One region of the Halalkalibacter kiskunsagensis genome, then DNA from elsewhere that is predicted to be linked to it. Evidence: riboswitches for the same ligand, from Rfam matches in the RefSeq annotation. Region 1 holds a riboswitch; the other holds the start of a gene.
The links. A riboswitch is a leader RNA that binds a small molecule or an ion and turns the genes downstream of it on or off. The one in region 1 is predicted to bind glycine.

Region 1 (16,251 bases):
TTCGTAAACACATATTGATGTGCCAGTGGTTGAAGAGGAATCGTCACACCTGCCATCTCCCCAATACGAGGTCCCCAAAATCCGGCACAGCAAATAACGATATCAGCTTCAAATCTTCCAGCTGTTGTTTCAACAGCTTTTATTTGGCTGTCTACAACATCAAAGTCGGTTACTTCTGTATGACTATAAAATACCGCGCCTTGAGATATAGAAAATTCAGCCATTTTTTCATTAGCACGAAGCGGTTTGGCTATTCCATCTGACGGTACATATAGTCCTCCATAAATATTTTCCGAATTGATGAGTGAACACTTTTCCTCACATTCTTCCGGTGAAAGAATAAATGATTCCATTCCCCACGATGCAGCTAACCCTGCCTTACGTTTCAAATCCTCTAACCGTTCGGGAGTACTAGCCACTTCAATACTTCCAACAGAATGAAAAGATGGTTTTTCGTCAGAGCTTAACTCTTTAAAACATTCGACTGTTTGATTGGCCAAGGTTGTTAATAGTTTTGAAGAATTAAGCTGAAATACAAGTCCAGGGGCATGCGATGTTGACCCCCCTGTTTCAAATAATGGTCCTTGCTCAATGACCGTAATGTTTCGTTGACCCATTTTGCTTAAATAGTAGGCAGTGCTGCATCCAACAACACCAGCTCCAATGATGATAATTTTCTTTTGATCCATAACGCGGCATCCCTCTCCTTCTTGCTTATAACAAAAATTAATTTGTTGAGGGAATTATAACTCTCATACTCAGAATTTTTAAACAATTTTCGTCAGAAAATATAACACATAATTTTCAAGGCTTTTTTTTTTGATTGTTCGTAAAATGACCCCTTTTTTTCTTGTATAGCTAAAATAAACAGCAATTTCACAGGAATAACGAACTTTTTTTGGAATGGAATTATCTACAAGTTAACTTAGCTTGTTTTGGTTTGATGGAGTGAGCAGGACAAACTAGTTGGTTGATCATGAATTTGTATCTAAGGATCAAAACGTAATTATGATAATATGAGCTTCTCATTTTTTTGCAGAGTGGATCCTTTACCGATAAGACAAACACGCATGCTACTATATCAACTCCGTTCTTCCATAGTATATTTTTTGTAACTATATGATTTCAAAGTGCGTGCTTATTTTTTGTCAGCATCTCATCTACACTGAAACCATATCAACTAAACTAAATTATTAAGGAGTAAACAATTTATGGCACTTCAGTTAGCGTTAGATCTTGTAAACATTCCAGAAGCAAAAGAACTAGTAAAAGAGGTTCAGAAGCATATTGATGTTGTAGAAATTAGAACACCTGTTGTGATTAACGAAGGTCTTCGTGCGGTAAAAGAAATCAAAGAAGCCTTTCCTTCTTTAGGAGTGTTGGCTGATTAAAAATTATGGACGCTGGAACTTATGTGGTGTCATTTACTTTTGGCGATGAGAATGAAGGAAATGAGGGATCTTGAATGTTTAAAAGGCTATTTTCCAACGAAAGGACATTAGAGAAAATTGTATACCTCCCCCCATTAAAAACGACCTATTTAAATTCTAATAATGCACTACATTTTTTGTCGATTCTAATTGATTTGCGTGTAGAAAATATCAAAATCGGTATTCGTAACTATTCAATGACTTATTGGGACAAATTAGATATTACAACTTGCATAGCAGAAGAAAAGAAAAGTGTGCTTTTGAATAATATAGAGTTAAATTTGGAAGCAGACACTCACGATATAGATTTCCAGTGGAAGGATGAAGTAACTTTTATGTTATCCATATATAATAAAAGGATTGCTGGGATCGTTGGAGTCATTCTCATTGGTAAAATCCCTATCAATAAGAAGCCACTTCTCATTTCTAGCTCCAAGGCCAATAAAGCGGACTGAAAATAAGTTACTTTATTAAATATCCCTTTCGTGAAATACTTACTGCTTTTTTCATGTCTCTTTTATAAAAACTTTTTCTAACAGTATACTTTTAGTTACTATATGATATTAAAGTGCGTACTTCCTTTCTTAAAAAATTTAACCTAGAATAAGTTACAGAAACATGATAATAAAAATTTAAATGAGGAGTGAAGAATTTATGAAACTTCAATTAGCATTGGATCTTGTCAATATTCCGGAGGCAAAGGAAGTAGTAAATGAGGTACAGGAGCACGTTGACATTGTAGAAATTGGTACACCAGTTGTCATTAATGAAGGGCTAAGAGCTGTAAAAGAAATCAAAGAAGCGTTTCCTTCTTTACAAGTATTAGCTGATTTAAAAATCATGGATGCAGGTGCATATGAAGTGATGAAGGCATCTGAAGCTGGAGCTGATATTATTACTGTACTTGGAGCAACTGATGATGCAACAATCAAAGGGGCAGTGGAAGAAGCTAAAAAACAAGGGACACAAATTCTTGTCGATATGATTAATGTAAAAGACTTAGAACAGCGTGCATATGAAGTGGATGCACTTGGTGTCGATTATATTTGCGTTCACACAGGCTATGATCTTCAAGCAGCTGGAGAAAATCCTTTTGAACAGCTTCAAGCCATTAAACGTGTCGTAAAGAATGCAAAAACAGCAGTAGCAGGTGGGATTAAATTAGACACACTTCCAGAAGTGATACAATCACAGCCTGATCTTGTGATTGTAGGCGGTGGTATTACAGGCCAAGAAGATAAAAAGGCAGTTGCTACTCAAATGCAAAGATTAATTAAACAAGAAACTTTTGCATGAGAAGAGGAAAATCATTATGCAGACAACTCAATATGTCACTGAAATCATAAAAGAGTTAAATCGTACCGCTGACTTACTAACTAATGAAGAAGCTGAGAAATTGGTAGACCATGTCCTTAAATCAAAGAAAATTTTTGTGGCTGGTGCAGGGCGATCTGGATTTATGGCTAAGTCCTTTGCAATGCGAATGATGCATATGGGGTTAGATACTTATGTAGTAGGCGAATCCGTCACTCCTAACTTAGAAGAGGACGACATTTTGATTATTGGATCCGGATCAGGAGAAACGAAAAGTTTAATATCGATGGCAGAAAAAGCAAAAAACTTAGGTGCAACCGTAGCGCTTGTGACCATTTTCCCTGAATCAACGATTGGAAAAATAGCCGATATTTCTATTAAATTACCTGCCAAATCTAAGACCGAAACAGACAGTGAATTTAACACCATACAGCCAATGGGATCATTATTTGAACAAACGCTCCTATTATTCTTTGATGCCATTATATTAAGAGTTATGGAGAAAAAGGGATTGAATTCCGAAACTATGTTTGGCAGACATGCCAATCTTGAGTAGAAAAAGAAATTTTGGTTAGATCCTCAGATGAAGTAATAAGTAATCTGTCAAACCATATAGAATAATTTCTATTTAAGAAGCAAGAAATAAAAAATTAAAGATCTCGTTACTTAAAGTTAAGGCTGCTACAATTTGAAACAGCATCATGATTTAACATATAATATATCCTAATTATGATAATGATCCTTATAATAAGGCTCCGGACTTAATAAAAAATCCGGAGCCTTTTCAATGCAACATAATAGTTTCGTATATTTATATATATCTAATCTCCTGCTTTAAAATCACTTTTGAGAAGTCCCATAACATGCTGTTTATTTTTCCAGCAAGAATTGAGTTATTCAAATAAACCAGACTAAAACTGAGCAAAGCCGTTAATAGAAGAAAAAGATTTTTTCACTTGATAAATTCAATTTCTTCTACTCTTTGTTTCATAACAGTCTCCATATGGTCTTTTCCCCATTCATACATAGAATCAAGAATCGGCATCAGAGTTTTTCCTTTTTCACTAAGTGAATATTCCACTTTAGGTGGAACAACGGGATGAACTTTACGCTCAACAATGAAGTCTTTTTCCAACTCTCGCAACTGATTAGCAAGCATTTTTGGGGTAATATCTGGGATTACAGACTTCAGTTCACTGAATCGTTTCGTTCCCTCTTTACCCAAGTACCATAAAATAGGCAACTTCCATTTACCTCCGATAATAGAAAGTGTTAACTCCTTTTCACAGTTAAACATCTTATCACAAGTATTATACCCCATGTGTTTCCCTCCTAGGAAATAACTAACAATATGTCTTTCTCGAAACTACTATTTATAAATTCATTTTAAATTGTTTTTTAAAATTACATTTCAATTATGTCAGAGTTCCTTACATAAATTTATGTATTCATTTTTCTAAATCTTAAACATGTAGTATGTTCAAGATTTAGAGATTAGTTTTAAGCTAACAAAAAATTTTGTAGCAGAATCCCAATGCGGCATTTCAATTATCGGAAAGAGATGGAAAGTTACGTTGTAGGTACACCCTGCTTTGCTTCTTCATGAAAGATTATGTCTTTTTTATTACGGGTGTCATTTTAGCCGTTCGTAAGGATAAGAGATAGAATGAGCAGGAAAGGAGTGAAAAATAGACGTTCGGAAATTTGGGATGACAGCTGTGATGGCCATGCATAAAATAGGTCTAAAAAAGACGCCCTTTTATAAACCTGTCACGGAGTATGAAGAAGGAGCACAAAAATAAATCTATATAATAGGAAGAAACTCGTCAAAAAATTAGCCTCTGGCGGTGAGCAGATGCATTTTCATCTCCCCGTGATGTGGTTTTTATTAGCTTCTTTAAACTTTTTTAATTGCCTGTAGATTATTCAGAAACAATTTAAACGGTTGTTTGTAACTGAATTTCTATAGAGATTTTTGTTATTAAATTACCGATTTCGATTTCTCCCACATCATTACGTAATCCAGGACAGGTTGCTTTTAAATGACAATCCAAAAAGTAACCCTCCATACCAACCGGAACAAAGGATTACTTTTTGAAAAACAATATAACTGTATACTTAAAACGCTTTGTTTTTAATACACATCACGTTGGTAACGCCCTTGCTTCTGCATATTTTTAAGATACGCTTCAGCTGCATCGCGGGCCATCGCGCCTTCTTTTTCAATTACAGTAATAAGCGCTTCGTTAACGTCTTTCGCCATATGTTTCTTATCCCCACAAACGTAGAAATACGCTCCTTTTTCAATCCATTCAAACAATTCTTTGCTATGTTCGAGCATTTTGTGTTGCACATAAATTTTTTGAGACGTATCACGGGAGAAGGTAGTATCAAGTCTTGTCAATACCCCATCTTGTTGATATTTTTCCAACTCATTTTGATAAAGGAAATCTGACGCTGCATGCTGGTCTCCAAAAAATAGCCATGACCGGCCAGTAACTTTATTCACTGCTCGTTCCTGGATAAAAGAACGGAATGGTGCAATGCCTGTCCCAGGCCCAACCATAATAATATCTTTATCTTGAGACTCTGGCAAATAGAAGTGTTTATTTGCTTGAACAAAGACTGAAAGCGTATCTCCTTCTTGAACACGTTCTGCACATAAAACAGAACAAACGCCTTTTCGATCACGTCCGTGCGTCGTGTAGCGTACAGCACCAATGGTTAGATGAACTTCATCTGGATTAGCAGTAACACTGCTTGCAATAGAATAGAGACGCGGTGTCATTTTTCTTAATAATGAAACGATTTCTTGAGCAGAAGCCTTCCATGAACCAAAATCACGTAACATATCAAGCAAATCACGCCCATAACAATATTCCTTTAGTTGATTTACATTTTCGACCAGCACAAGCTTTTGCAGCTCTTCGTTTTCTGTAAATACAGCTGCCTGTTGTAAAATCTTCTTCGTCAGCAGTGTAATTTCAAAGTAGCTTGTTAATGCTTCCTTCAGTGGCAGTGTCTCACCTTGCTTACTAACGGTTACAACCGCTTCTTCATCCCATCCCATTTCATTAATAAGAGAAACCACAAGCTCTGGATCATTTGATGGGATAACGCCAAGTGCATCACCTGGGACATAAGAAAGGCCTGACCCTTGTAATGATAACTCTATATGCCTTGTTTCCTTGCTAGAGCCAGCTCCATTTAAATTAATATTTTTTAAAATCTTTGCTTGAAATGGATTGGTCCTTGAAAATGGGAGTTTCTCACTTTTCGCTTTTTTAGAATCTTCTAAATTAAGTTTCATAGCTCTTAACCTCCAAAGGTAGTATATATTGCTTGTATAACAAAAAAAAAATGGATCATCCTAACTCTCTAAAACGAATAACTATGTAGCATTTCATAGAGAAACTTAAATAATATAACAAGTGCAAAAACAAGCAGCATAATGTGACCGGATTTGACTATACGATTTCTTATATCGCGAACAAAAATCCATATCCAAAAAATAGCCAACATACCCCAAATGAAATTGGATACGAGCTCCGTTCCTATCAATGTCCTCATCCTTCTCAACCTTCGTTTATATTATATTGTCTACCACATAGAGCATACTGAATTACTTGTCTTTCTTCTGCTTAGATATCTATGATATTTGTGTTTCTATCTATACTTCTTTACTGTATTTAAGCTTTTCCTTTTAATTTAATCGTCCCATTGTGCACATGAACTTGAAGTTAAGGTTTCTCCAAAAAGAAAGCCACGTTCATCTGTATAATCAATTTGGACCTCTTCATCTAAATAACGTTTCGTAAAACGATCCATTCGAATCTGGATCCCCTCGTACTCAATAATCGTATCGTTTCGTCGCGGTTCATCAAAAACTAGCGTAAACTTAACAGTCATCCCGCATCCCCCAGCTATATCAGCGTCAATTCGAGGAGATTGTTCGTCCTTGAACACCATTTCTTTTAGCTTTTTCAACGCCACCTCTGTTAACGTAATAACCATCGGATTCTCTCCTTCTCACCCGTGTCCTACCTTTTAATATTACACATTCGCTTTTGCTGCAAGGACCTGTTCATCTGCATGGTAGGAAGAGCGAACGAGCGGGCCTGCTTCACAGTGACTAAACCCTTTTAACAATGCAATTTTCTTTAATTCATTAAACTCCTGTGGGCTCCAATATTTTTGTACTTTTAAATGGCGTTTCGTTGGCTGTAAATATTGACCAATTGTTATAATATCAACATCGTTAGCACGAAGGTCATCCATCGTTTCTATGATTTCTTCTTTCGTTTCTCCAAGACCAATCATAATGCTTGATTTCGTTGGAATATTGGCATTCATTTGTTTTGCATTTTCACGCATTAATAACAGTCCCCACTTCAAGAGTTGAGAAGTAGAAGAAAACTAACGAAAGAATAACTTGGTCTAACCTAACTTAGTTCCACACGCTTAAAGCCACTGACACTCTCTGTGGAGTCCTATAAGATCTTAACTAACCATCAGTGGGGGATGCTCCCCCACACTGATGAAAGTTTTATTTTATGCCTTTACAGTGTCTTTTTCTTTTTCTTTTTCTTTCTCTGCCGCTTCCTTTTTTGTATAACGCAAGATGGGTTGTCTTGCTGCTTGTACTTCGTCCAATCGGCCAATGACCGTGGTATGCGGTGCCTCTAATACGATACCTGGATTTTCTTCCACTTCTTTAGCGATTTGAATCATCACATCAGCAAAGGCATCCATTGTTTCTTTTGACTCAGTTTCGGTCGGTTCAATCATTAAACATTCCTCTACATTTAAAGGAAAGTAGATCGTTGGTGGATGGTAGCCGAAATCAAGCAGACGTTTAGCCATATCAAGTGTTCTCACACCGAGCTTTTTCTGTCTAGATCCCGATAACACGAATTCATGCTTACAAATTTGTGAATATGGTGCATCAAAATACGGTTCAAGCTTTTTGCGAAGGTAATTCGCATGAACCACTGCCCCTTCAGATACTTGACGCAATCCTTCAGGACCCATCGTGCGAATATAGGTGTACGCACGAACCAAAATACCAAAGTTCCCATAATACCCTTTTACACGGCCGATAGACAGCGGGTGACTAGAGTTCAACACATATTTCTCACCGTCTTTTTCAATACGCGGTACTGGTAAGTACGGGATAAGTTTCTTTTTCACACCGACAGGACCAGCTCCGGGACCTCCTCCGCCATGAGGCGTTGTAAACGTCTTATGAAGATTTAAATGTACGATATCAAAGCCCATTTTCCCTGGTGTTGTTTTCCCTAAAATCGCATTGGCATTCGCGCCGTCATAGTAAAGTAATCCGCCTGCTTCATGAACAACTTTAGCGATTTCTACAATTTCTTTTTCAAACAACCCAAGTGTATTAGGGTTTGTTAGCATCAATGCAGCTGTATCATCGTCAACATGCTTTTTTAATTCTTCTAAGTCCACCAAACCATTTTCATTGGATGGGATGGTGACCGTTTTAAAACCAGCAACGGTGGCACTGGCAGGGTTTGTACCGTGCGCTGAGTCCGGAACCAATACCTTCGTTCTTTTTTCTCTTTTCTGTTCAAGATAGGCCTTTACCATCATTAAACCGGTCCATTCTCCTTGAGCCCCTGCAGAAGGCTGTAACGTCACCGCATCCATGCCTGTGATTTCAGCCAATTCTTCCTGCAATTCATATAAAAGCTCTAGTGCGCCCTGTACCGTTTCAGCTGGCTGATATGGATGGATGCGGCTAAAGCCTTCGAAGCGTGCCACATCTTCGTTAATTTTCGGGTTGTATTTCATCGTACAAGAACCAAGCGGGTAGAAACCATTATCGATCCCGTGGTTTTTATTAGAAAGTGCTGTGTAATGGCGCACAAGCTGAAGCTCTGATACTTCCGGGAGCTCCGCAGGCAAATCACGAATCAAATGCTTCAGAAACTTATCATGTAAATCAATGCCTTCTACGTCACTTTCCGGAAGGCTTGAACTGACACGCCCTGGACGACTGATTTCAAAGATTAGCTCATTGTATTCAACCATTTACAACCGCCTCCAATATCTGTACAAATTGGTCAATCTCTTCTTTTGTTCGCTGTTCAGTCACCGCAATGAGCATTTGATTGTCAAAGCCGTAATCACTTCCTAAGTCAAATCCTCCGATGATTCCTGCCTCAAGCAATTTTGTGTTGACCTCCTTGACCGGACAAGGAAGCTCTACCACAAATTCATTAAAGAATGGTGCTTGATTCTTAACAATAAAGTTTTTCTTTCGAAGGCACCTTGCCATGTAATCGGCTTTCTCAACATTTAGCTGTGCCATATGTCGAATTCCTTGCTTTCCAAGTGCTGTCATGCAGATGGCAGATGCAAGAGCGTTTAATGCCTGATTGGAACAAATATTGGATGATGCGTTATCACGGCGAATATGCTGCTCACGCGCTTGCAGGGTTAGCACAAATCCACGTTTTCCTTGGTCATCTGTCGTTTGCCCCACAATGCGTCCCGGTACTTTACGCATAAATTTTTTATGAACCGCAAAATAACCACAGTGCGGACCACCAAAGGCCATTGGTATTCCTAGAGGCTGCATATCACCGGTGACAATATCGGCCCCAAGTTTACCTGGTGCCTGCAGAAGCGCTAGTGCCAGCGGGTTGGCACTGACGATGAAAAGCGCTCCTTTTGCCTCTGCAATTTTCTTCACCTCTGCTAAATCTTCAATAGAACCAAAGAAATTCGGGTATTGAACAATAACGGCGGCAGTATCCTTTTCAATTTGTTCTTGTAGTTTTTCTAAGTCTGTAACATCATCAGCAAGATTCACTTCTTCCACTGTATATCCTTGTCCATCTGCTACCGTATTTAAAATGGCGCGGGATTCAGGATGAACGGCCTTTGATACAAGTACTCTTGAACATCTTGTTGAGGCAACAGCAAGTGAAGCAGCTTCGGCAAGTGATGTAAAGCCATCGTACATCGAAGAATTGGCTACATCCATTCCTGTTAGCTCACAAACCATGGTTTGGAACTCAAAAATGGCTTGTAACTCACCTTGGCTGATTTCCGGTTGATAGGGTGTATAAGCCGTGTAAAATTCAGAGCGTGAAATCATATGATTGACCACACTTGGAATGTAATGATCATATGTACCCGCACCAAGAAAAGTCAGGTAGTAGTTAGCATTTTTATTTCGTGAAGCAAGCTGATGCATTTTTTTCAAAAGAAGCGGTTCAGGAACGGCTTTTGGAATGTTTAGCTCACCATCTAAACGAAGATCAGATGGAATGTCTTCAAATAACTCATCTATAGAAGAAATGTTCAAAAAAGCGAGCATTTCTTCTTGATCTTGTTTCGTATCAGGAAGGTATCTATAAGTGTTTGTCATTTTATTCCTCTCCTTCATTGATAAATGCTTGGTACTCACCTTCATTTAGAAGCGATACTAACTCTTCTGGATTGGATATTTCCACTTCTACTAACCAACCTGCTTCATACGGATTTTCATTGATTGCCTCAGGAGTATCGTTTAACTCCTCGTTTACACGAACAACTGTACCTGATACTGGAGCGTAAAGTTCAGAAACTGCTTTAACGGATTCGATTGTTCCCATTGGTTCATCAACTTTTACTTCATCACCAACTGCTGGACTCTCAACAAAAACAATATCCCCTAACTGCTTTTGTGCATAATCAGAGATTCCAATTCGTACTCGATTTCCGTCTAATTGTAGTACCCACTCATGTTCCTCGCTATATAATAAGTTTGCTGTTGCACTTGTCATTGTTTTTTCTTCCTTTCACTTTGGTTTTTAATATTTTTATAATTCCGAAAATTATTGAGAGAAATTTTACCTGTAACGTACTTGTCGATTGGCCGTCTTTGTAAAGAGGAGACTGACAATTACGTATCTTCAAACAATGATCGCTATAACTCTACTAAAAATTTCATGAACCCCTTTTATAGAACGGTGTTTTTACAACAATGGCATCAATCATTTTTTTGCGCACTTCAACCTTTAGCTGTGTTCCCACTTCAGCATGCTCTGCCGATACAAGCGCAAGACCTAAGCTTTTCTTCAAAAACAGGGAATGGGTTCCGGATGTAATAAAGCCAATTTCCTCTTCACCCGCTGAAAATACCTTGTAACCGTGACGAGGAATTCCCCTGCCTGTCACTTCAACCCCTACTAATTTTCGTTTTAATCCTTCTTCTTTTTGAGCTGTAAGGATGTCTTTGCCGATAAAATGACTTTCTTTGTTCGTTTTGACGGCAAAACCGATTCCTGCTTCAAGCGGACTGATATCGCTTGTGAGCTCTTGTCCATATAACGCAAGCCTTGCTTCAAAACGAAGAGTGTCACGTGCACCAAGTCCACATGGTTTTAATCCATTTTCCTTCCCTGCTTCTAGAAACTTCTCCCAAAGGGCTTCCGCCTTATCTGCCGCTAAATAAAGTTCAAATCCGTCTTCCCCTGTGTACCCTGTACGGGATACGAGAACGTCTGTAACCCCATCCAGATTGACGTATTGAGCAAATTGGAAAAAGCCAATTTCTGTTAAGTCTGTTTCTGTTAAGTTTTGTAAAATACCTTCTGCCTTTGGACCTTGAAGGGCGAGCTGGGCAATGTCACCTGAAATATTTTGAATCGTTACATCTCCTTTTACGTGCTGCTTCATCCACTCATAATCTTTTTCAATATTTGCTGCGTTAATTACGAGTAGATATTTTTCATTTGCTAATTTGTAAACAAGCAAGTCATCGACCGTACCACCATCTGGATAACACATAGTTGTATACTGAGCTTGATTGATACTAAGCTTTGTTACATCGTTTGTTACAAGGTAGTTAATATAGCTTTCTGCATCTTTCCCTGTAACCAGCACCTCTCCCATATGAGAGACGTCAAAGAGTCCTGCTTCCTTTCGGACAGCCTCATGTTCTTCTAAAATGCTGGAAAACTGTACCGGAAGTTCCCACCCCCCAAAATCAATAACCTTTGCACCGTATTTTTTATATGTTTCAAAAAGCGGCGTTTGCTTTAATACTGTTTCTGTACTCATAGATACACCTCCGATTGCGGTTTCTTATGAAATAACTGTTCTTTTACCTTTTTACCTGTTTCGGTCATCGCAAGACCTCCAAGTGCGGTTTCCCGTAGTGTCCGCGGCATTTCTTTTCCGACCTTATACATCGCTTCAATGACTTCATCACATGGAATGCGGCTTTCAATACCGGCAAGGGCTAAATCAGCAGCTGAAAAGGCAATAGATGTTCCTATGACATTTCGCTTAATGCAAGGCACTTCAACAAGTCCTGCGACCGGATCGCAAACTAGACCTAAGAGTGACTTCATAGCAATTGCTGTCGCATTCACGGCTTGCTTTGGTGTACCTCCTTTTAGCTCTACGATTGTTCCCGCTGCCATAGCCGTTGCAGATCCTACTTCTGCTTGACACCCGCCGGCTGCACCTGAAATAAAGGAACGATTCGCAATCACATAACCAAGCATACTAGCCGTAAACAAGCCCATGACTAAGTCTTTATAAGAAGCTCCCTCATTTTTATGCAATGAAAATAATACACCGGGCAAAATACCGGCTGCCCCAGCTGTTGGAGTAGCCACAATAACGCCCATTCGTGCATTGCTTTCAGAGGTTGCCAGAGAGAAAGTCATTGCATCGCTAATATAATTTCCAGACAGTGTTTTACCTTGATTTATATAGTCGTACATTTTCACAGCATCACCGCCGGAAATACCACTTGGCGCAGTCGAGGCATCTTTTATCCCGGTATCAACGGCTTCTTTCATTTTGATCAATCGTTCTTCCATCATACTAATAATGGTTTCTTCACCTTTTCCCGACTTTTTCACTTCCATCATCAGCATCACTTCACCAATGGTTCTTTGCTCACGCTTGCAAGCTTCAATCAGCTCTTCCATGGACTGAATTTCCATTATATTACCCCCGTAAGTAATTTCCTTCTTAGCTGATACTGATTGGCAAGTGCTGCAAAGTCATCGCCAGCGCTTAGGCGAATATCTATCATCTCTTCGTCAATCATAAAAATTTTAGATAAACCGCCACCAAGCGATACACCACCTACTTTTACAATACATTCCCCACGCTTTGCCGTAACGACCGTTGTATTTGGGTGGTCATATTCTAAACAACTGTCTTCAAGATAGAATTCGTAACATAGTCCATATTGTTTGATCATCTCGACTGCATATCTAATCCGAGAATCATCTGTATCCATACCTAGCAATCCACCAATAAGGGCTTTATCAGTTCCATGTCCTTGATATGTTTCTGCAAAGGAATCATAGAAAATAATTTCAGTCTCTTCTGGACATCCTCCCAATAGCTCGTAAATAAACCTGCCGATGGATACGACACCTGCTGTATGAGAACTTGATGGTCCTACCATAATCGGGCCAATAATATCAAAACAACTTTGAAACTTCATGATAATGCTCCTTTCTTACACAGTAATTGATGTTTGAAATAGTGGATACATATCACAAATAGCTTTTGTTGTTTCTTTTGCTTGTTTAAGAACTTCCGTATCGCCTTTGCTTTTCAGAACAGATGCAATTACTTTAGCGATTTGCACCATCTCTTCCTTTTTCATCCCACGTGTTGTTAACGCCGCTGTCCCCATACGGATCCCACTTGTAACAAACGGACTTTGAGGATCATACGGAATCGTGTTTTTATTAACCGTTATACTAGCCTCTTCAAGCAACTTCTCGGCTTCTTTTCCTGTTAAATCCCATGGGCGTACATCCAACAGTACAATATGATTGTCTGTGCCACCTGAAATTAGAGCTGCACCTTCTTTCTTTAATTCTTCGCCAAGTATTACTGCGTTTTCGATGACTTGTTGTGCATATTCCTTAAAGCTTGGCTGCAGTGCTTCCTTAAAGGAAACTGCTTTTGCAGCGATAATATGCATAAGTGGCCCGCCTTGAATACCTGGGAATACAGCTTTATTGATGGCCTTAATGATTTCTTCATCATTGGTTAGGATAATACCGCCACGGGGACCTCTTAATGTTTTATGAGTGGTACTTGTCACAACATCCGCATAAGGGATTGGTGATAAATGAAGTCCTGCTGCTACAAGCCCCGCAATATGGGCCATATCTACCATCAATTTCGCGCCAACTTTATCAGCAATTTCTCTAAAACGAGCAAAATCAATCTTTCTTGTATAGGCACTTGTACCTGCAATGATTAGTTTTGGTTTTTCTTTTTGTGCCACTACTTCTAGTTCATCATAGTCAATCAAATGATTATCTTCTCTCACCCCGTAAGACACAACATCAAACCATTTTCCTGACATGCTTACCGGACTGCCATGTGTTAGATGTCCGCCGTGCGATAGGTTCATCCCCATTACTTTATCGCCTGGCTGAAGTAACGCATAAAAAACAGCTGTATTTGCTTGTGCACCTGAGTGTGGCTGTACGTTTGCATAGTTAGCATCGAACAGCTTGGTCAAACGTTCAATAGCAACTTGTTCTGCTACATCGACAAATTCGCATCCCCCATAATAGCGCCTTCCTGGATAACCTTCTGCATACTTGTTCGTCAACACACTTCCCATTGCTTCTAATACTTCTTCGCTTACAAAGTTTTCTGATGCGATCAATTCTAGTGTTTGATGTTGGCGATTCTTCTCTTTCTCAATTGCTTCAAAAACAATTGAATCTTTTTGTCGTAAACTCATTTTTATTCCTCCTCGAAATCTTGCTTATGTTCCCTTGGCTGTACCAACTATAGCTTGAAGAAATCTCTTTCTTGCTACTGACTTACTTTTCTATGAAAACTGTTTAAAACATGATGCTTCACTACTTTTTTACATACAAAAAAAGACACAGAAAGGTAGCATAACGTTCTCTACCCTTCTCTGTCCTTTTACCTGAGAGTTTAACTCCATTCTTAATTCAAAGAGTCTTCCCCTTTGGTGGCGTCCTACTGTATACGCGCTCTCCAGAGGTGCGTCCCGTTGTGGTTCATTCTACCTGAGAGATTTGTTTCCAAGGGTCTTTTTGGAACTTGCTCCTTCGGTGGCTTGTCGCATTGCACTCTCCCACAACCATCATCCGCTATTATGAAATTATACAGATTGAAACTTTAATTGTTTTTTACTACACATGATTGATCAGAAAAAAATTTATCTTCCTACCTGCAGTGAACCTTACTTTCATAGTTTTTAAATCTATATTTCTTTATAGTTTTAATATAAAGACTAGTTGAAGATATTCATATTAATTTGTCAGGTAAACTTACGTGGTTTTTGATAGTACAAAAAACTCATATCACTTTTAAGTAACTTCTAGACCGTAGATATACATATACTACTGCTCTACAGAAGACGCCGGAACAGTGTGGAAAAGTAATATTTATCTATTCTTCTTGGAATATAATCCATACATATAATGAAAAAGGGAAAGTTCACAAAAGAATGAACTTCCCAAAATGAAGTTAAATTCATATTTTAATTTGCTTGGAATTGCATCTTAGTTTAAATAATCAAAGACTCTAGAAACAACATCCCAAAGTATTGTTCTTTTATGAGCGTAACCTTGTTAATAAAATAAGAATTCAACTGGAACTCTCTCAAAAACATATAATTTAAAAAGCCTCTAGTATTAATTGATTTTCTAGGTAATGTTGAACTTCTAGTGCTGCGATACATCCATCCCCAGTAGCAGCTACTACCTGCCGGACTGCATTTTGTCTAATATCTCCTATCGCAAAAATTCCAAGGATATTCGTTTTCATTCGATTATCCGTTATGATCCACCCTTCTTCATCCGTAATATTTAGATTTTTCACGAAATCTGAAACAGGGTTCATCCCTATATACTCAAACACACCATCAACTGGAAAACTCTTCTTTTCACCTGTTTTTATATTTTCAATAAGGACATGAGTTACTTTATCCTCTCCTATAATCTCATTGACAACAGTATCATATATCACATCAATTTTATCATTATTAAGCATCCGCTCCACTAAAATAGGCTGAGCTCTGAATTGGTCCCGGCGATGAAGGACGGTTACTTTCTTAGCAAACTTAGTTAAAAAAACCGATTCTTCTACGGCAGAATCTCCCCCACCTATAACAACTAAGGCTTTTCCCCTAAAAAAGGCTCCATCGCAAACGGCACACCATGATACACCTCGACCTGAAAATTCTTCTTCTCCAGGAACGCCCAACTTTTTATATTTAGTACCTGTAGCAATAATGACAGATTTAGTCTGATACGTTTTATTCCCTGCATATACTACTTTAATATTGCCCTCGTTTACAATGTCTTCTACATTGGCTTGTTCATACCTGGCACCAAAGCGTAAAGAGTGCTCAAACATTTTTTGTGCTAAATCTGGTCCGGATATATGTGAATAGCTAGGAAAATTCTCTATCTCTTCCGTATTTTGAAGTTGTCCACCTGGCACTCCACGATCTAAAATTAACGTT
Region 2 (16,251 bases), on a different contig from region 1:
TCACGTTCAGACGGTCTCTTCTCAACAAGTGACCACATTTTTTAATCATCTTGCTCATGATGTGAGAGAAGCTGTTAAAGTTGAAGTGGTTGATAATGGGGTCGTTATAACTAAATCAAACGGAGACAAATTTAGAGTTGAAATGCTTTCATCAAACCAGATCAGGAGGACTAGAAATGGAGAGGGCATGTTCTCCTTCTTGAACAAGTTACACTATTTTCTTGTACTGCTTCATTCCAGGTAGTACATTGTCAAGTTGAGTTGATAAGTGGGTACCAAGCCAACAAATCAATGCTTATTCCCTATGGTTGGAGAGGTGAGGAATGGTAAGAGAAGAAAGAGGGTTTATTTATCCTGTAACAATGATCATTTGCTTATTAATGGTTCCAATTGTTTTGCATCAAATGAATTTATACATGAAAGAAAAACGATTTCTCTATGAACAGGAAAGATTGTTGCAACTTGAAACATTGCTTCAAGTTGGAATGAAAGAATTTCTGAAAAATGAGCACGAACCACAATTAAATGAAAGCATTCTATATTCTTATGGTTTTGACATAGTAACTTTTACTGTAAAGGATTATAAAGATGGTGTTAGTTTCATTTCAGTCAAAGTCCAGTTAGAATCAGGACATGAGCGAATAGCAGGCTTTTATTATAATTGGACAAATTCAACGGTTAATTATTATTGGGAAGTTTCAGATAGCATTTCATTTATATTTAGTAAGGAAAAAGAGCTGACGAAAATAGCAGCAAATAGTTAAAAAAAGAGTATATATAGTGATACCGGGAAACGGTGCTTAGATTGTACGAATATGGGCATACTAGCTCCTAGAACAGACAGAGGTGAATGCTATGTCCTTAAATGACTATGTCAAATTTTTAACACAGCAAGCTGTAAGAAGAATGGATCAACCAAAGGAAGAAAGGCTAACAAGAAGAGAGGAGAGGCGAGCTGAGCGTCAATCACTCTCGACGCAAGCCTTTGGGATAATTCCATTAGGGATTTCTTTGTTTTTGAAAAATAGAACTAAGAAAAAATAGGAAAGAAGATAGAGCGAGGATGTCTTAGACACTCGCTCTTTGCATTATTTAATAAAATAGAAAACAAGCCATTCCTTTGCTCTTTCAACTGTACTATAATGGAAGGAGTATGGGAAGTTTGGGAGTGAATAGAATGGACCAAAACACACTGAAAATTACAAGCGTATTGTCTGATCCAACACGATTTTCTATTTATCAATATGTTACCAAATTACATGGAAACGTCACTGTACAAGAGGTTGCTGATCAATTTAACATACACCCAAATGTTGCACGTCTACACTTAACGAAGTTAGAAGACGTGAAAATGATTGTTTCTGAAACTCAGAAGACTGGAAAAGGTGGTCGTCCTAGTCGTTTTTATAAACTCTCGGATGAAGTAATCCAACTGCAGTTTCCATATAGAGATTATCAACGGTTAGCGCAAATGTCATTAGAATCTTTAATTGAACTAGGTGACTCAGGGCTAGAAGCATTAAAAAAAATTGGTTATAAATATGGACGAGAAAGTGCAGAGTTATATGTTAGACAGTTTCAGTTTGATATGACGAATTCAACGATCGAAGAAAAAGTACGAATGATTGAACAAATTGCGATTAATCAAGGATTAAATCCTGAGATTACTTATGTGGAAGATAAGGATGAAATTGAGTTTAGTATTTTTAATTGTACGTTTAAAGAATTAATGTCAGAGCACTCTGTCTCATTATGTTCGATGCATCATGAATTATTTAAAGGCATTTTTTCTTTCTTTCTTGGAGAACATATACTTAGGGACAATATGAAAATTACAGATCCACAAGCCAAAGCGTGCTCTTACTCGGTGGTGAAATTATAGTCTTTTTATGATGACACAGTTTTGCCATTGTACTAGGCATTTACAGTGAAGAGGTAGTCGTATATAATAAGGCTGTAATCTAACATTTGATATCCTAAGCAAGTAATGCCATGCAGGCAAAACTTTGTGTGTGAAGGAGGGAAACACAAATGGATCGTATGTATCGTGTTCTAGCTTTTTGGACAGGTATTTTTGCTGTTCTGTTCTTTGTAGGACATATGTATAATGTAGCACTTTTATTTTTTGCACAAACGGGTGCATTATTAGCTCTTAGCTATCTGAACTTATCTGAGCGTGTGTATATTTACATTTTCGGTGCCTATTTAACAATTTTCTTTGTAGGCTTTACGTATTACTCGACGTTCTTGTTAGTACCAAGTTTTGGTGGACATTAAGATTTTGGGTACATATGTGCAAAAGTGAATCACCCCTTTTCTGAAGGGGCGGTTCACTTTTTATTGTAGTTAATACTATTGACATAGTGATAAACTGTTTATAAAATATAAGGAGATTGATGAGTATTTGATTGGGAGTCCCCCTCCCCCTCAATGTCTTACATCAATACGATTTACTCCCCACAAAGACCTCCAACAAATATTGGAGGTCTTTAATTATAAAAAAAGAAAGTTTGCACTCCTACTGAAAAACACCGAGCTATCAGTATCATTTATGTATAACAATCATGCCTATTAAAATCCAGTTAAGAAGGGGTTTCCATCCATTTCACTTGCAACTGTTGTCGTTGGTCCATGACCACAAGCTACAATCGTCTCTTCAGGTAATTCAAGTAACTTCTGATGAATGCTATCTAGTAATTGTTTATGATTGCCACCAGGTAAATCCGTTCGGCCAATACTCTGTGCAAATAATGCATCTCCGGAAAAAACAATGACTTCATCTTCAACATAATAGGAAACGCTACCAGGTGAATGACCTGGTGTTTCGAATACAGAAAATGAGAATGGTCCAATTGTAAGAGTTTGTTCTTTGTCAATAATGTAATCAGCAGGTCTAATGGAGATAGCTTGCTCTCCCATAAATCGTGCTGATCCATTTTTATTTGCATCGGACAGCCAATCCTTTTCTTGGTGATGAATATAGACTGGGCAAGCGAATTCATCTCGTACATCATCAACAGCACCAATGTGATCAAAATGGGCATGTGTTAACAAGATAGCTAAAGGTTTGAGTGATTGAGACTTAATCCATTCGATGAAGGCTGTTCCATCACCACCTGGGTCAACAATGATAGCTTCATTCGCATCGTTTTGAAGTACGTAAGCATTTGTTTGCAAAGGTCCCAGTGGAAGTTGTGTCCATTTCATATAATTCCCTCCAAAATAGTTTGTAGTCCTATCATACAATACGAGGAGCTACTCGACAAACGCTAAAAAAAAGAGTAAAATAAATGAAAAATGCCCATTATAATAGTTGAGGGTAATTGTACTAGCTTCGTCAAAATTAAAGCTGACAACATTCTCAGATGGCTTTATAATAGGACTAGTTAAGCTGGGTTCTTAGTTTTACATAAGGAGGGGAAGTTATTATGATCTTTTCTATCATACTTTTAGTGGTCGCTCTACTGAGTGCTTTCGCAATTGTTCGCGAACTTCGCAGAAAAAATTTTTTTGCAGTCGGCTTTGCAGGTATCTCATTTGTTGTATTTGGCTGGTTTGCAGTTGCAACAATTATATCAATCATTACAACAGGCGGGGGCGCTCCGACAGCTCACTAAGATCACTTTGAAAAAAGGCAAACTACGTTTATGTAGTTTGCCTTTTTTCGAGTCTAAAATACTTGCTGTTGGATATAGAACATGCCGCCATTAACGATTGAAACATGGATATTCGGTTCATATTGTTCTTTTAACGCTTGTTTTTCAACGTGATAACTTTCAGGCTTTTCTTCCTCATCTTCATAAAATTTTTCAAGTAAAGCAAGATCAGTATTCCATCTCTCAATGGCCTCTTCCGCCCACACTTTATCTTCATTTTCAACATACGTTTGGACCATTTTCTGTAACCGAATTAAACCACTATGAACCGTAATTAAAGGTGATAATTTAAAACAAAAATCAGAGATCGTAGGTGTAAGGTCTTTTTGTCGTATTTTCTCATAAAACTGAGGAACAATTTGACCGTGAATTAAATTTAATCCAAGTGATAACAAAACATCCTTTTTTCGATCACATTGAAAGGAAACTTTTACGTTAAGACAAAGCCATGGCTGTAGGGGAATTGATTGTCGGCCTGATGCATCAATTTTCTCGTAAAGTCGAATATAACCGCCAAGCTCACGGGTAGATGCGAATAATTGACGAAGGCGAGGTGCGCCAAAGTGAATTTGTTCCCCTCTTAAATCGTCCGGTGCCTTGTTTTGATCGGTTATAAATGTTACTTGCATTGGTCGGGGCTCGCCCCCCGTTTTCTCTAGATAATGCCAATAAAAAGGACGATTCATTAATAATTTATCAAGCTCAATTGATAGTTGAACCTTTAAATAACTTGAGTCATTTTCAAGAATAGGGCTGTCATTTGCTTCAAAATAACGCTCTAAAAAATCATGAACTTGAGGCTGTAGCATCGCCTGATTCCTCCTCATTCGAGTTCGCTGCTTCTTGTGCGGCATCATTCATAATCGCGGCAAGATGGTCAAATTTAATTCGCATTTCTCCTTCTGAGTCCGATTGCAGGAGAATATCCTGAACATGGTCTTCAACAGAAGGGAGGTTTATTTTTGTTAGAATATCATCTAGTTCGCCTATTACAGCTTCAAAGAGATGAATTTTTTCATATAATAACTTAAGAATGTGTTGTTCTACCGTATCGGTGACGGCAAAGTTGTAAATACGAACATCTTCTTTTTGTCCTAAGCGATGAATTCGACCGATTCTTTGCTCGATCCGCATTGGATTCCATGGCAAGTCATAGTTAATAATATGACTGCAAAATTGAAGGTTAATTCCTTCACCACCTGCTTCTGTAGCAATTAAGACTTGTGCTTGATTTTGGAAAAGTTGACGCATCCAATCTTTCTTTCCACGTTTGAAACCACCTCGAAATGGTACAGATGAAATACCGTTCTGTTTTAAGTACCACTGTAAATAAAGTTGGGTTGCACGGTATTCAGTAAATATAATTACTTTCCCATTGATCTCTTTGATAAGTTCAAGAGCTTTCTCCGCTTTAGCATGTCCATCGATTTCGCCAATTTTATTTAACAATCTTTCAGCATCAGGTAGAGTACGACCGTCGGCATGCGCACGTTCAACCATATTTTTTAAGGTCATAAATGCCGCTTCTCTACTACTACAAACCTCTCTCTTTAAGGTGAGCAGAGCAAAATGGCTTGAGCCATCTTTTAATTGCTCAATCTCATTATAAAACGCACGCTCTGATTCACTGAATTCAATTGGTACTGTTTCGACAATTCGTTTTGTCCATTCAATTCCTGTTTCTTCACGACGGTTACGGACCATTACCTTATTGACTAATTCTTTTAACTTTTCTTCGTTTTTAGGTGATCGCTTTTTTGTGCGATATTCTTGTTCAAATGAAGTAATATCGCCTAGATGACCAGGTTTTAATAAGGAGACCAAGTTAAAGATTTCCTCTAGTTTGTTTTGTACAGGTGTTGCTGTCAGCAGGAGACAGAACTTCTTTTTTAAACGTTTGATGAACTCGTAATTTTTTGTTTTAGGATTTTTTAGTTTATGAGCTTCATCGATTATTACTAAATCATATGGTTGGTCAAGTACGATATCTCGATGGGGCTGTCTTTTTGCAGTGTCAATTGAAGCAACGACAACATCACATTGTTCCCATACATAAGATTTTCGTTGTGCAACAGCAGGAATGTGAAATTTTGTATTTAATTCAATTGCCCATTGAGAGACTAGTGATGCTGGGACAAGAATTAATACTTTTTTTACAAGCCCACGAATCATATATTCTTTTAAAATTAAGCCAGCCTCAATCGTTTTGCCAAGCCCGACTTCATCCGCTAAAATCGCTTTGCCATTCATTTGCTCAATGACGGTATTAGCTACCTCTATTTGATGAGGGAACGGCTCTAATTGCGGTAAGTGTTTTGGAGCTTGTAAACCATGAAACTCAGGAATGATTTGATGCTCCTCAGCTTCATATGCAAGTTTGAAAAGTTCCCAATTAGACCAAGGGCCATCTTGGTCTAATCGATCTTTAAAGGTATCTGACCATTCTTGGTCAAAATGGATTTCGATATTCATTTCTTATCATCCTTTCGAATAACTTTACGTCTATATCCGAATGAAAAACTAAAAAATCTATAAAATAATCTGATTTCAGAAATAAATAGTTGCGTCTGGTCGTTCATCTTGGTAGGATATTAATATAAATCCGAATTACCATATCTTTAAATGCTTATACATGTAGTATGTACCAAATATTCAAATTCATGAGTATGATTCTTTAACAATTGAATTCGATTGCGGATGAGAATAAGGGGAGAGCTTGCAAGAATGTTTGCAACGCCGAAGGAGCAAGTGGTTAGATAGTGTGTTATCAACACGAATCTCTCAGGCAAACAGACTCTTATTTGACGCAACTCTGGAGAGTGCTCGAAAATAGAGCCACCTACGAAGACACTATATTCTGCTATGATTGAATATAGGAAACTTTCTGGTATCAGGACAGAGTTATACACGATTGTGTGTATAACTCTGTCCTTTTTTGTTTTATTTTAATAAGGATTCATGCGTACGATTATCAATTTGGGAAAGTCTAAGGAGGTCATTATACATGTCAGGATTAAAGAGAACACCTTTGTTTGAACAGTATAAAAAAAAGGGAGCGAAAACCATTGATTTTGGAGGATGGGATCTCCCAGTACAATTTTCAAGTATTAAGGATGAGCACGAAGCAGTTCGTACAAAAGCTGGATTATTTGATGTTTCCCATATGGGTGAGGTAGAAGTTAAAGGAAAGCAGGCCCTACCTTATTTGCAAAAGCTAATGACAAATGATGTCTCCAAACTGGTTGATGGGCAGGCTCAATATACCGCGATGTGCTATGAGGATGGAGGAACAGTCGATGACCTTCTCGTTTATAAAAAGGCATTGGATGATTACTTGTTAGTTATTAATGCCTCAAATATTGAGAAAGATGTCGCGTGGATGAAACAACATCTGATTGATGATGTTTCGTTAGTGAATATTTCTAACGATATCGCTCAAATAGCAATCCAAGGCCCTCTTGCGGAGCTGATTTTACAAAAACAAACGGATTTTTATTTGTCATCAATTCGATTCTTTCGCTTTGCAGATCAAGTCAATATTGCTGGTGTGAAGTCACTCGTATCTAGAACGGGCTATACGGGTGAAGATGGGTTTGAACTTTATTGTAACGGCAAAGAAGCTTCTAAGCTTTGGAATTCCTTGCTTGAAGCAGGTGAACCAGATGGACTTGTTCCTTGTGGCCTAGGAGCGCGTGATACATTACGATTTGAAGCGAGACTTCCACTTTATGGACAAGAATTAACAAAAGATATCTCACCACTCGAGGCTGGTATAGGGTTTGCTGTTAAAGTGAATAAAGAAGATGATTTTATCGGGAAAGATGCTTTGAAGAAACAGAAGGAAGATGGACTTTCAAGAAAGCTTGTTGGAATTGAGATGATTGAAAAAGGAATTCCACGTACAGGGTACGAGGTGTTTGTAAATGAAGAGCAAGTTGGTTTTGTTACAACGGGAACGCAATCGCCGACATTAAAGAAAAATATAGGACTAGCTGTCATTGAACTTGACTTTACGGCTATTGGAACAGAAGTAGAAGTACAAGTTCGAAAAAAACGCTTAAAAGCAAAAGTCGTTCAAACACCATTTTATAAGAAGGCTTAGGGGAGGAACTGATATGAATCACCGTTATTTACCGATGACAGATGTTGATCAAAAAGAAATGCTTGAGACAATTGGTGCTCAGTCGATTGAAGATTTGTTTTCTGATATACCAAAAGAAATCCGCTTTAAAGGAGAAATGAAGTTAAAGGAAGCGTTAAAAGAACCTGAGCTTATTTCTTATTTCAAAGGGTTAGCTGGCAAGAATGTGTCGATGAAACAAACACCATCTTTTTTAGGTGCAGGTGTATATGAGCATTACATTCCATCAATTGTTGATCATGTCATTTCACGTTCTGAGTTCTATACGGCTTACACTCCTTATCAACCAGAAATTTCACAAGGAGAACTTCAAGCAATCTTTGAGTTTCAAACTATGATTTGTGAACTAACGGGAATGGACCTAGCGAACTCATCTATGTATGATGGTCCGACTGCTCTTGCTGAAGCTGCGATGCTTAGTGCTGGGCAAACGAAAAAGAAAACAATTTTAGTGTCCAAGGCAGTTCATCCAGAAGCTCGTGCAGTGTTGCTAACAAATGCAATAGGTCAGCGTTTAAATGTGATTGAGATTGATACTGACAAAGGTGTGACTAATCTCAAACAACTACAAGAGTTATATGGTGATGACACAGCGTGTGTTGTTGTACAACATCCTAACTTTTATGGAAACCTTGAACCGTTAAAAGAATTAGAAACAATTACACATAGTAATAAAGCGATGTTTGTTGTATCTAGTAATCCATTGGCTCTAGGTCTACTTAAGCCACCTGGAGAGTTTGGGGCTGATATCGTTGTTGGTGATGCACAGCCATTTGGAATTGCGACTCAATTTGGGGGGCCGCATTGTGGTTATTTTGCAACAACGAAGAAGCTCATGAGAAAAGTTCCTGGTCGTTTAGTCGGGCAGACAACAGACGATCACGGGCAACGAGGCTTTGTTCTAACCCTGCAAGCACGTGAGCAGCATATTAGACGTGAAAAAGCGACATCAAACATTTGTTCAAATCAAGCATTAAATGCCTTAGCTGCTTCGGTGGCAATGAGTGCGATTGGGAAAAAAGGTGTAAAAGAAATGGCTTATCAAAATGTTCAGAAAGCGGCTTATTTGAAACAGAAGTTGAAGGAACATGGAGTGGAAATCGTGTCAGAGCAACCAACTTTTAATGAATTTGTTGTAGATGTGAAAGGACCGGTTTCACAAGTAAATGAGCTTTTGCTTGAAAAAGGATTCATCGGAGGGTACGACTTAGGTCGTGACGATGATCTATTATCAGGTCAAATGCTTCTAGCTGTGACGGAAGTACGAACAAAAGCAGAGATAGATACTTTTGCTAAGGAATTGGGGGCGTTAGTATGATGACAAAAGACCAACCGCTAATCTTTGAACGTAGCAAACCAGAACGTGTTGGACATAGCTTGCCAATACTCGATATTGAAGAACAGGCTATAGAAGAGTTAATTCCTAGAGAGTATTTACGAGTGTCAGAACCTGAGTTACCGGAAGTTTCAGAGCTTGAGATCATGCGTCATTACACAGCGCTATCCAAGCGAAACCATGGTGTAGATTCTGGTTTTTATCCACTTGGTTCTTGTACGATGAAATACAATCCAAAGATCAATGAAAATGTAGCACGCTTTGAAGGCTTAGCTCATATTCATCCATATCAACCAGTCGAGCAAGTCCAAGGTGCGATGGAATTGCTTTATGAGCTTCAAACATCGCTTGCTGAAATCACAGGGATGGATGAAGTTACTCTTCAACCTGCAGCTGGTGCACATGGTGAGTGGACGGGGTTAATGATGATTCGTGCCTATCATGAAGCCAATGGAGATTTCCAACGAACAAAGGTCATTGTACCAGATTCAGCTCACGGAACGAATCCCGCATCAGCAACGGTCGCTGGTTTTGAATCGGTTACGGTACGAACTGATGAAAATGGACTTGTTGATTTAGCTCATTTGCGTGAAGTCGTTGGAGAAGACACAGCTGCTCTTATGTTAACTAATCCCAATACACTTGGATTATTTGAGACCTATATTGTAGAGATGGCACAAATCATTCACGGAGCAGGTGGGAAGCTGTACTATGATGGTGCGAACTCGAATGCGATTTTAGGTATCGCAAGACCTGGTGACATGGGCTTTGATGTCGTTCATCTTAACTTGCATAAAACATTTACAGGTCCACACGGTGGTGGTGGCCCAGGGTCTGGTCCAGTTGGGGTGAAGAAGGATTTAATTCCGTATTTACCAAAACCGGTTATTGTAAAACGTGAAGATGGTGTATATGACTTTGAATATAATCGTCCACATTCTATTGGACGTGTGAAGCCGTATTATGGAAATTACGGAATTAATGTTCGTGCATATACTTATATTCGTACAATGGGTCCAGATGGTTTGCGGAAAGTATCTGAATATGCGGTTTTAAATGCAAACTATATGATGCGTAGACTTGAACCACATTTTGATTTGCCTTACACACAGCATTGTAAGCATGAATTTGTTATCTCAGGCCGTCGACAAAAGAAACTTGGTGTGCGGACTTTAGACATCGCGAAACGATTATTAGATTTTGGCTATCATCCACCTACGATTTACTTCCCGTTAAATGTAGAGGAATGCATGATGATTGAGCCAACTGAAACAGAGTCGAAAGAGACATTAGATGAATTCATTGATGCGATGATCCAAATCGCACGTGAGGCAGAAGAGAATCCGGAGATTGTTCAAGAGGCTCCTCATACAACGGTTATCTCAAGGCTAGATGAAACAACAGCTGCGCGTAAGCCAATTTTAAAATATGAAAAAGCCTGAGCATTTGCTCAGGCTTTAAGTCAATCAATGAAGTAAGAAAGCCCACTCAGAGTTATTCAAAAGGGGAACATCGTCTTTTTGAATTAGCTCTTCTTCTTTATTTTACCAGACCATTTTTTAAATCCACCTTTTAGATGGGAGATGTCGTCTGTGCCACGTTTCTTTTTGATCATTTGGGCAGCTTGTCTACTGCGTGCACCTGATTGACAATATAGGTAAACAGGTTGATCGTTACGAATTTCATTGATTCGTTGACGAAGTTGTGACATGGGGATGTTCCGTGCACCTAAAATGTGTCCCCCTTCATATTCACGTGGTTCGCGAACATCGATCAATTGTGCTTTTCGATAGCCTTTAATAAAGTCTTCCTGTGTTAATGTCTTCAAATATTTTGGATTATAAAAGCGCTTAAACAACGTGTACGCCACTAATCCAAGTAAGATAAGCCATAAGAATTCCATTGGGTAATTTCTACACTCCTTTACGTACTTCCGTCATGATATATTATAATAGCCGGGAGGCAAATACGCAATAAGTTAACTAGGCAAATGGCTTGGCTAAAAGTGAGCTGTTTGTTAAAATGACAAGATAAATGAGTGGAAAGTGGCGATGGCTGATGAAGGAAACATGGCGTTACATTGATTCAGGAGAGTGTTCTCCTGCTTATAATATGGCTTTAGATGAAGCTTTACTAGATTGGCATAGTAAAGGTTTAGTTCCGCCAACTATTCGTTTTTACGGATGGAATCCAGCAACATTGTCAATTGGATATTTTCAAAAGGTTGAAAAAGAAATTAACTTGGATAAGGTTCGTGAATACGGCTTAGGTTTCGTTCGTAGACCTACTGGAGGCCGAGGAGTTTTGCATGATAAAGAATTAACGTATAGTGTTATTGTCTCTGAAGATCATCCAGAAATGCCTACGACTGTTACTGAAGCGTATCGAGTGATTTCAGAAGGGATATTGGAAGGCTTTAAGAATGTAGGACTGGACGCTTATTTTTCGATTCCTCGCACGGATGAAGAGAAAAGTGCACTGAAAAATCCGCGTTCAGCTGTTTGTTTTGATGCTCCCTCTTGGTATGAACTGGTTGTAGAAGGAAGAAAAGTTGCAGGGAGTGCTCAGACGAGACAAAAGGGCGTCATTTTGCAGCATGGATCGATTATTTTAGATATTGATGAGGATAAATTGTTTGATTTGTTTAAGTATTCTAGTGACCGCCTACGTGAGAGAATGCAAAAGAACTTTAAAAATAAAGCGGTGGCAATTAACGCATTACGAAGTGACTCTTTAACAATGGAAGAAGCAAAGGCTGCATTTAAAAGAGGATTTGAAAAGGGTTTAAACATTGAGTTAGAAGCTTACACGTTAACAGAAGAAGAAGAAGAAGTTGTTAGCCAAATAGCGAGAGACCGTTATGGCAAGGATGAATGGAACTTTAGAAAATAATATCAATTATTTGAAAAAAGAGGGTATTCCAAACGCTGGCTTTTGGGTACCCTCTTTATCTATTTAAGCTTTTGGTAGCAGTTCCTTAAACTTGAGTTGGAGGTCTTGTGTCACTTGACCAATTTCGAATGTAGTTGACAATTGTCCTTTAACAGCTTTAATTGGAGCAATTTCAACGGAGGTACTAGAAATAAATGCTTCATCGGCATGTTCTAAAACATCAACTGGGAAAGGCTCTTCAACTACTGAATAATTATGACGCTTTGCTAAGTCAATAATGAGTTGCCTTGTAATTCCGTTTAAAATAAGGTTTGTTGCAGGATGGGTATATAGAACTTTATCTTTAACAAGAAATAAATTTGATGATGAACCTTCTGTAATCGTGCCACTACGATGTAAAATCGCTTCATGGCAATTGTTATCTGAAGCCTCGCGTTTAACCATAACATTACCTAACAGATTGATTGTTTTAATATCGCAACGGAGCCAGCGTATATCATCAGTTAACCAAACATCAATGCCGTTTTTCTGAATGTCTTCAAGGTTTTGAGCTGCCTGTGTAAATGCTGTGAACACAGGTGTTGACTCTCTGGTATATAGGTGATTGCGAGGTTCAACTCCGCGAGTGAATTGGAAATAAACAAGGCCATTTTCAATTGAATTCTTTTCAATTAGTGAATGGATTAATTCGACTAGTTTTTCTTTTGAAAAAGCTAGTGGAATATCTAGTTTATTTAGGCTCGAAAGTAGACGCGCGATATGTTCGTCCATAGCAAATGGACTTCCATCATAAACCTTTACTACTTCATAAACACCATCACCAAAATAATAACCGCGGTCATCCAAATTAACCGTAGCTTCTTTTTTTGGTATAAGTGTTTCATTTTGAATAATATATTCCATCACGATTCCTCCAGCTTTTAAAATGTAAGTATTTGGTTGGATTCTATTTATTGCATGTTACTAGAATATCATATAGTATGAGCATCCATGAAAAATTTTGTCAATCATTTTGACCTTGCCGAGCAAACAATGATGAAACATGAAGTTGAAGTTATCCTTATTTAAGCAAGAGACAAATTTCTTCAAAATAACGTAAAAAAACGGATAAAAATCTAATAAACTCGTAAATGCTTCTTTTTTTGATTCTTTACAAAGTTGACAAATAGCATCAAAATAGAATTAAACACAATATATGGTGTATTAAAAATAAAAATGAGCACAATATATTGAATCTGAACTGATCTTTGTGGTAAGCTTACCCAAGAATGTTGAATATGGATATGCACAACGACTTCATCTACAACTAGATGTACGTATGTTTTAATAGATTTCCATGAGAAAGAGGAGGAGAGGCGAATGGCAATGACAATGTCGAAAGTAATGCGCCTAAATGTAGAAAGATTAAATGAGGATATTGAGCAGTTTCCTCAAGTTCACCCTATTACAAGTGATATGCACATAACAAAAAAAGGTGTATCGAGACTGGTAATGTTAGACCGCTATACATTCAAAGATACGGAAAAGAAAACATTAAAAGAAGGAGATTTTGTCGTATTAACTGTAAAAGACGATCCGAAGTTTCCAGCTCGTGGTTACGGATTTATCATGGAATTAGATCGTGTCAAAAATCAAGCAAAAGTACTAGTAGACGAAGAATTTCGTGGAGTGCTTGAAGGCGATGAAGCAGAAAGTGGTGTCGTAACGCGTTCACTTGATACGATTGAGAAGCCACTTGAGCTTTATTATGAACAAATTGCAAAGCGTAATGCTACAGGCCTTGCATCGGTGGAAACGACTGAACAAAAAAGACAAGAAGCATTTGAACAATTTTATGAGCAACTTGTTTCAATGAACTTTATTCCAGCAGGTCGCGTGTTATATGGTGCAGGGGCTGAGACGGATGTGACGTATTTCAACTGTTATGTAATGCCGTATGTACAAGATTCACGCGAAGGAATTTCAGAACATCGCAAGCAAGTGATGGAGATTATGAGTCGCGGTGGGGGCGTTGGAACAAACGGTTCTACATTAAGGCCTCGTAATACGCTCGCTCGTGGAGTGAACGGAAAATCATCTGGATCTGTTTCTTGGCTTGATGATATTGCAAAGCTAACGCATCTTGTTGAGCAAGGTGGGTCAAGACGTGGTGCTCAAATGATTATGCTTTCCGACTGGCATCCTGACATATTGGAATTTATTATTTCTAAAATGCAAAATCCTCGTATTTTACGGTTCTTACTTGAAAATACACAAGATGAATACATTCAAAAGCTCGTAAAAGACAAGCTTTCGTTTACTCCATTAAGTGTAGTAGAGGAGTCTATGTACCAAGGGATTGTGAATTATAAGACCATTGCGGGTCACGGTGGATTTGATCTCAAAGTCATCCGAGATGCAGAAGAAAAGCTGCGAGTTGGCGGAACGTATTCTGTTAACAATGCAGAATTTTTAACAGGTGCAAATATTTCTGTATGTTTAACAAAAGAATTTATGGAAGCTGTTGAAAATGATGAAGAATATGCTCTACGCTTCCCTGATGTTGAAAACTATACGGAAGAAGAGATGGCTACTTATAATAAAAAGTGGCATGAAATTGGTGATGTACGCGAGTGGAAAGAACTAGGTTACGGTGTCAGAACGTATCGGATCCTAAGAGCAAAAGAGTTATGGAATTTGATTAACATTTGCGCTACATATAGTGCAGAACCAGGCATATTTTTTATTGATAATGCAAATGACAAAACGAATGCTAAGGCCTACGGTCAAAAAGTAGTAGCAACTAATCCGTGTGGGGAACAACCACTTGCTCCTTATTCTGTATGTAATTTAGCGGCTATTAATTTAGCAGAAATGGCCAATAAAGAAACAAAGGAAATTGACTTTGCAAAATTACAAAAGACCGTTGAAGTCGGTGTGCGTATGCAAGATAATGTCATTGATGCAACGCCGTACTTCCTAGAGGATAACACGAAGCAAGCAAAAGGTGAGCGCCGTGTTGGTTTAGGAGTAATGGGTCTTCATGATCTATTGATTTATTGTGAATCAGTGTATGGATCAGAGAGTGGAAATCAGCTTGTTGATAAAGTGTTTGAGACGATTGCAACAACTGCATATCGTACAAGTATTGAGCTGGCGAAAGAAAAAGGGAGCTTTCCTTTCTTAGAAGGATCGACAGCACAAGAAACAGCGGAATTACGTAACGCCTTCATTAACACTGGGTACATGAAGGACATGCCGGAAGATATCCGTCAAGGCATATTAGAGCATGGTATCCGAAATTCACACTTGCTAACGGTTGCCCCTACAGGAAGTACAGGAACGATGGTAGGCGTGTCAACGGGTCTTGAGCCGTATTTCTCTTTCTCTTACTTCCGCAGTGGAAGACTTGGGAAGTTTATTGAAGTAAAAGCAGGCATAGTAGAAGAGTATTTACAAGCAAATCCTGGTGCAGATGAAAATCAACTACCAGAATGGTTTATTTCGACTATGGAGCTTTCTCCAGAAGCGCATGCTGATGTCCAATGTATTATTCAACGCTGGGTAGATAGCTCTCTTTCAAAAACGGTAAATGCACCTCGTGGCTATACAGTTGAACAGGTTCAAGGTGTCTATGAGCGTCTATACCGTGGCGGTGCAAAAGGTGGTACAGTATATGTAGATGGAAGTCGTGATGCGCAAGTTCTTTCCTTAAAAGCGGAAGAAAATCGCTTTGAGGAAGAGTCTACACATACGGAACAAAAGAAGAAAGTTGTCCTAATCGATACGATTTCTGAAGTGAGATCAACAAACGTAACGATTGGATCAGAGGTTGGGAATACATGTCCGGTTTGTCGTGAAGGTCAAGTTGAAGATATTGGCGGTTGTAATACATGCACAAGCTGCGGTGCACAGTTAAAGTGTGGTCTTTAAGGAACAGGAAAAAAGATGAATAATCATATAAAAAAGGACTCAATCACATTACATAGATTGAGTCCTTTTTTGCATTTGTTAGTGGGTTGTTGCAGTTCCCCCTTTTGTTAGTAAATGGCAGTGTGAATCAATAAGACGTGCACAAGCTATAAAAAAAAGAAAGAGGTGCATGTATGATGAGGGCTTTTCAGCCGCAATTGGTTTACATAGAACCTGGTGCATTAGAGTACGCGCTAGGTCGTGAATTAAAAGAGAAGTTTGAAAAAGAAGGTGTGGAGATTAGAGAAACGACTTCGCATAATCAAGTCCGAAAC

Region 2: it holds a riboswitch for glycine, as region 1 does, so the genes downstream of both, gcvT (glycine cleavage system aminomethyltransferase GcvT) here and glyA (serine hydroxymethyltransferase) in region 1, are expected to answer to the same signal.

The regions. Positions count from the first base shown of each region.
Region 1 is NZ_JAXBLX010000018.1:68,789-85,039, forward strand. It holds gene SLH51_RS12230 (GcvT family protein) at 1-689, opposite strand, end outside; partial or broken gene SLH51_RS12235 (orotidine 5'-phosphate decarboxylase / HUMPS family protein) at 1,212-1,420, shown strand; gene SLH51_RS12240 (hypothetical protein) at 1,466-1,885, shown strand; gene hxlA (3-hexulose-6-phosphate synthase) at 2,085-2,726, shown strand; gene hxlB (6-phospho-3-hexuloisomerase) at 2,743-3,300, shown strand; gene SLH51_RS12255 (winged helix-turn-helix transcriptional regulator) at 3,697-4,065, opposite strand; gene SLH51_RS12260 (sulfite reductase subunit alpha) at 4,879-6,054, opposite strand; gene SLH51_RS12265 (HesB/IscA family protein) at 6,453-6,758, opposite strand; partial or broken gene SLH51_RS12270 (lipoyl synthase) at 6,798-7,106, opposite strand; gene gcvPB (aminomethyl-transferring glycine dehydrogenase subunit GcvPB) at 7,296-8,798, opposite strand; gene gcvPA (aminomethyl-transferring glycine dehydrogenase subunit GcvPA) at 8,791-10,143, opposite strand; gene gcvH (glycine cleavage system protein GcvH) at 10,145-10,540, opposite strand; gene gcvT (glycine cleavage system aminomethyltransferase GcvT) at 10,704-11,819, opposite strand; gene sdaAA (L-serine ammonia-lyase, iron-sulfur-dependent, subunit alpha) at 11,816-12,715, opposite strand; gene SLH51_RS12300 (serine dehydratase beta chain) at 12,715-13,227, opposite strand; gene glyA (serine hydroxymethyltransferase) at 13,243-14,493, opposite strand; glycine riboswitch at 14,664-14,770, opposite strand; gene trxB (thioredoxin-disulfide reductase) at 15,402-16,251, opposite strand, start outside.
Region 2 is NZ_JAXBLX010000030.1:1,677-17,927, forward strand. It holds gene SLH51_RS24500 (prepilin-type N-terminal cleavage/methylation domain-containing protein) at 1-244, shown strand, start outside; gene comGG (competence type IV pilus minor pilin ComGG) at 324-764, shown strand; gene SLH51_RS16605 (YqzE family protein) at 856-1,044, shown strand; gene SLH51_RS16610 (helix-turn-helix transcriptional regulator) at 1,178-1,882, shown strand; gene SLH51_RS16615 (DUF2626 domain-containing protein) at 2,032-2,277, shown strand; gene SLH51_RS16620 (MBL fold metallo-hydrolase) at 2,572-3,207, opposite strand; gene SLH51_RS16625 (DUF2759 domain-containing protein) at 3,429-3,617, shown strand; gene SLH51_RS16630 (YqhG family protein) at 3,671-4,465, opposite strand; gene SLH51_RS16635 (DEAD/DEAH box helicase) at 4,443-6,128, opposite strand; glycine riboswitch at 6,354-6,463, shown strand; gene gcvT (glycine cleavage system aminomethyltransferase GcvT) at 6,661-7,758, shown strand; gene gcvPA (aminomethyl-transferring glycine dehydrogenase subunit GcvPA) at 7,772-9,115, shown strand; gene gcvPB (aminomethyl-transferring glycine dehydrogenase subunit GcvPB) at 9,112-10,575, shown strand; gene SLH51_RS16655 (rhodanese-like domain-containing protein) at 10,659-11,036, opposite strand; gene SLH51_RS16660 (lipoate--protein ligase family protein) at 11,189-12,025, shown strand; gene dat (D-amino-acid transaminase) at 12,089-12,928, opposite strand; gene SLH51_RS16670 (vitamin B12-dependent ribonucleotide reductase) at 13,385-15,937, shown strand; gene splB (spore photoproduct lyase) at 16,111-16,251, shown strand, end outside.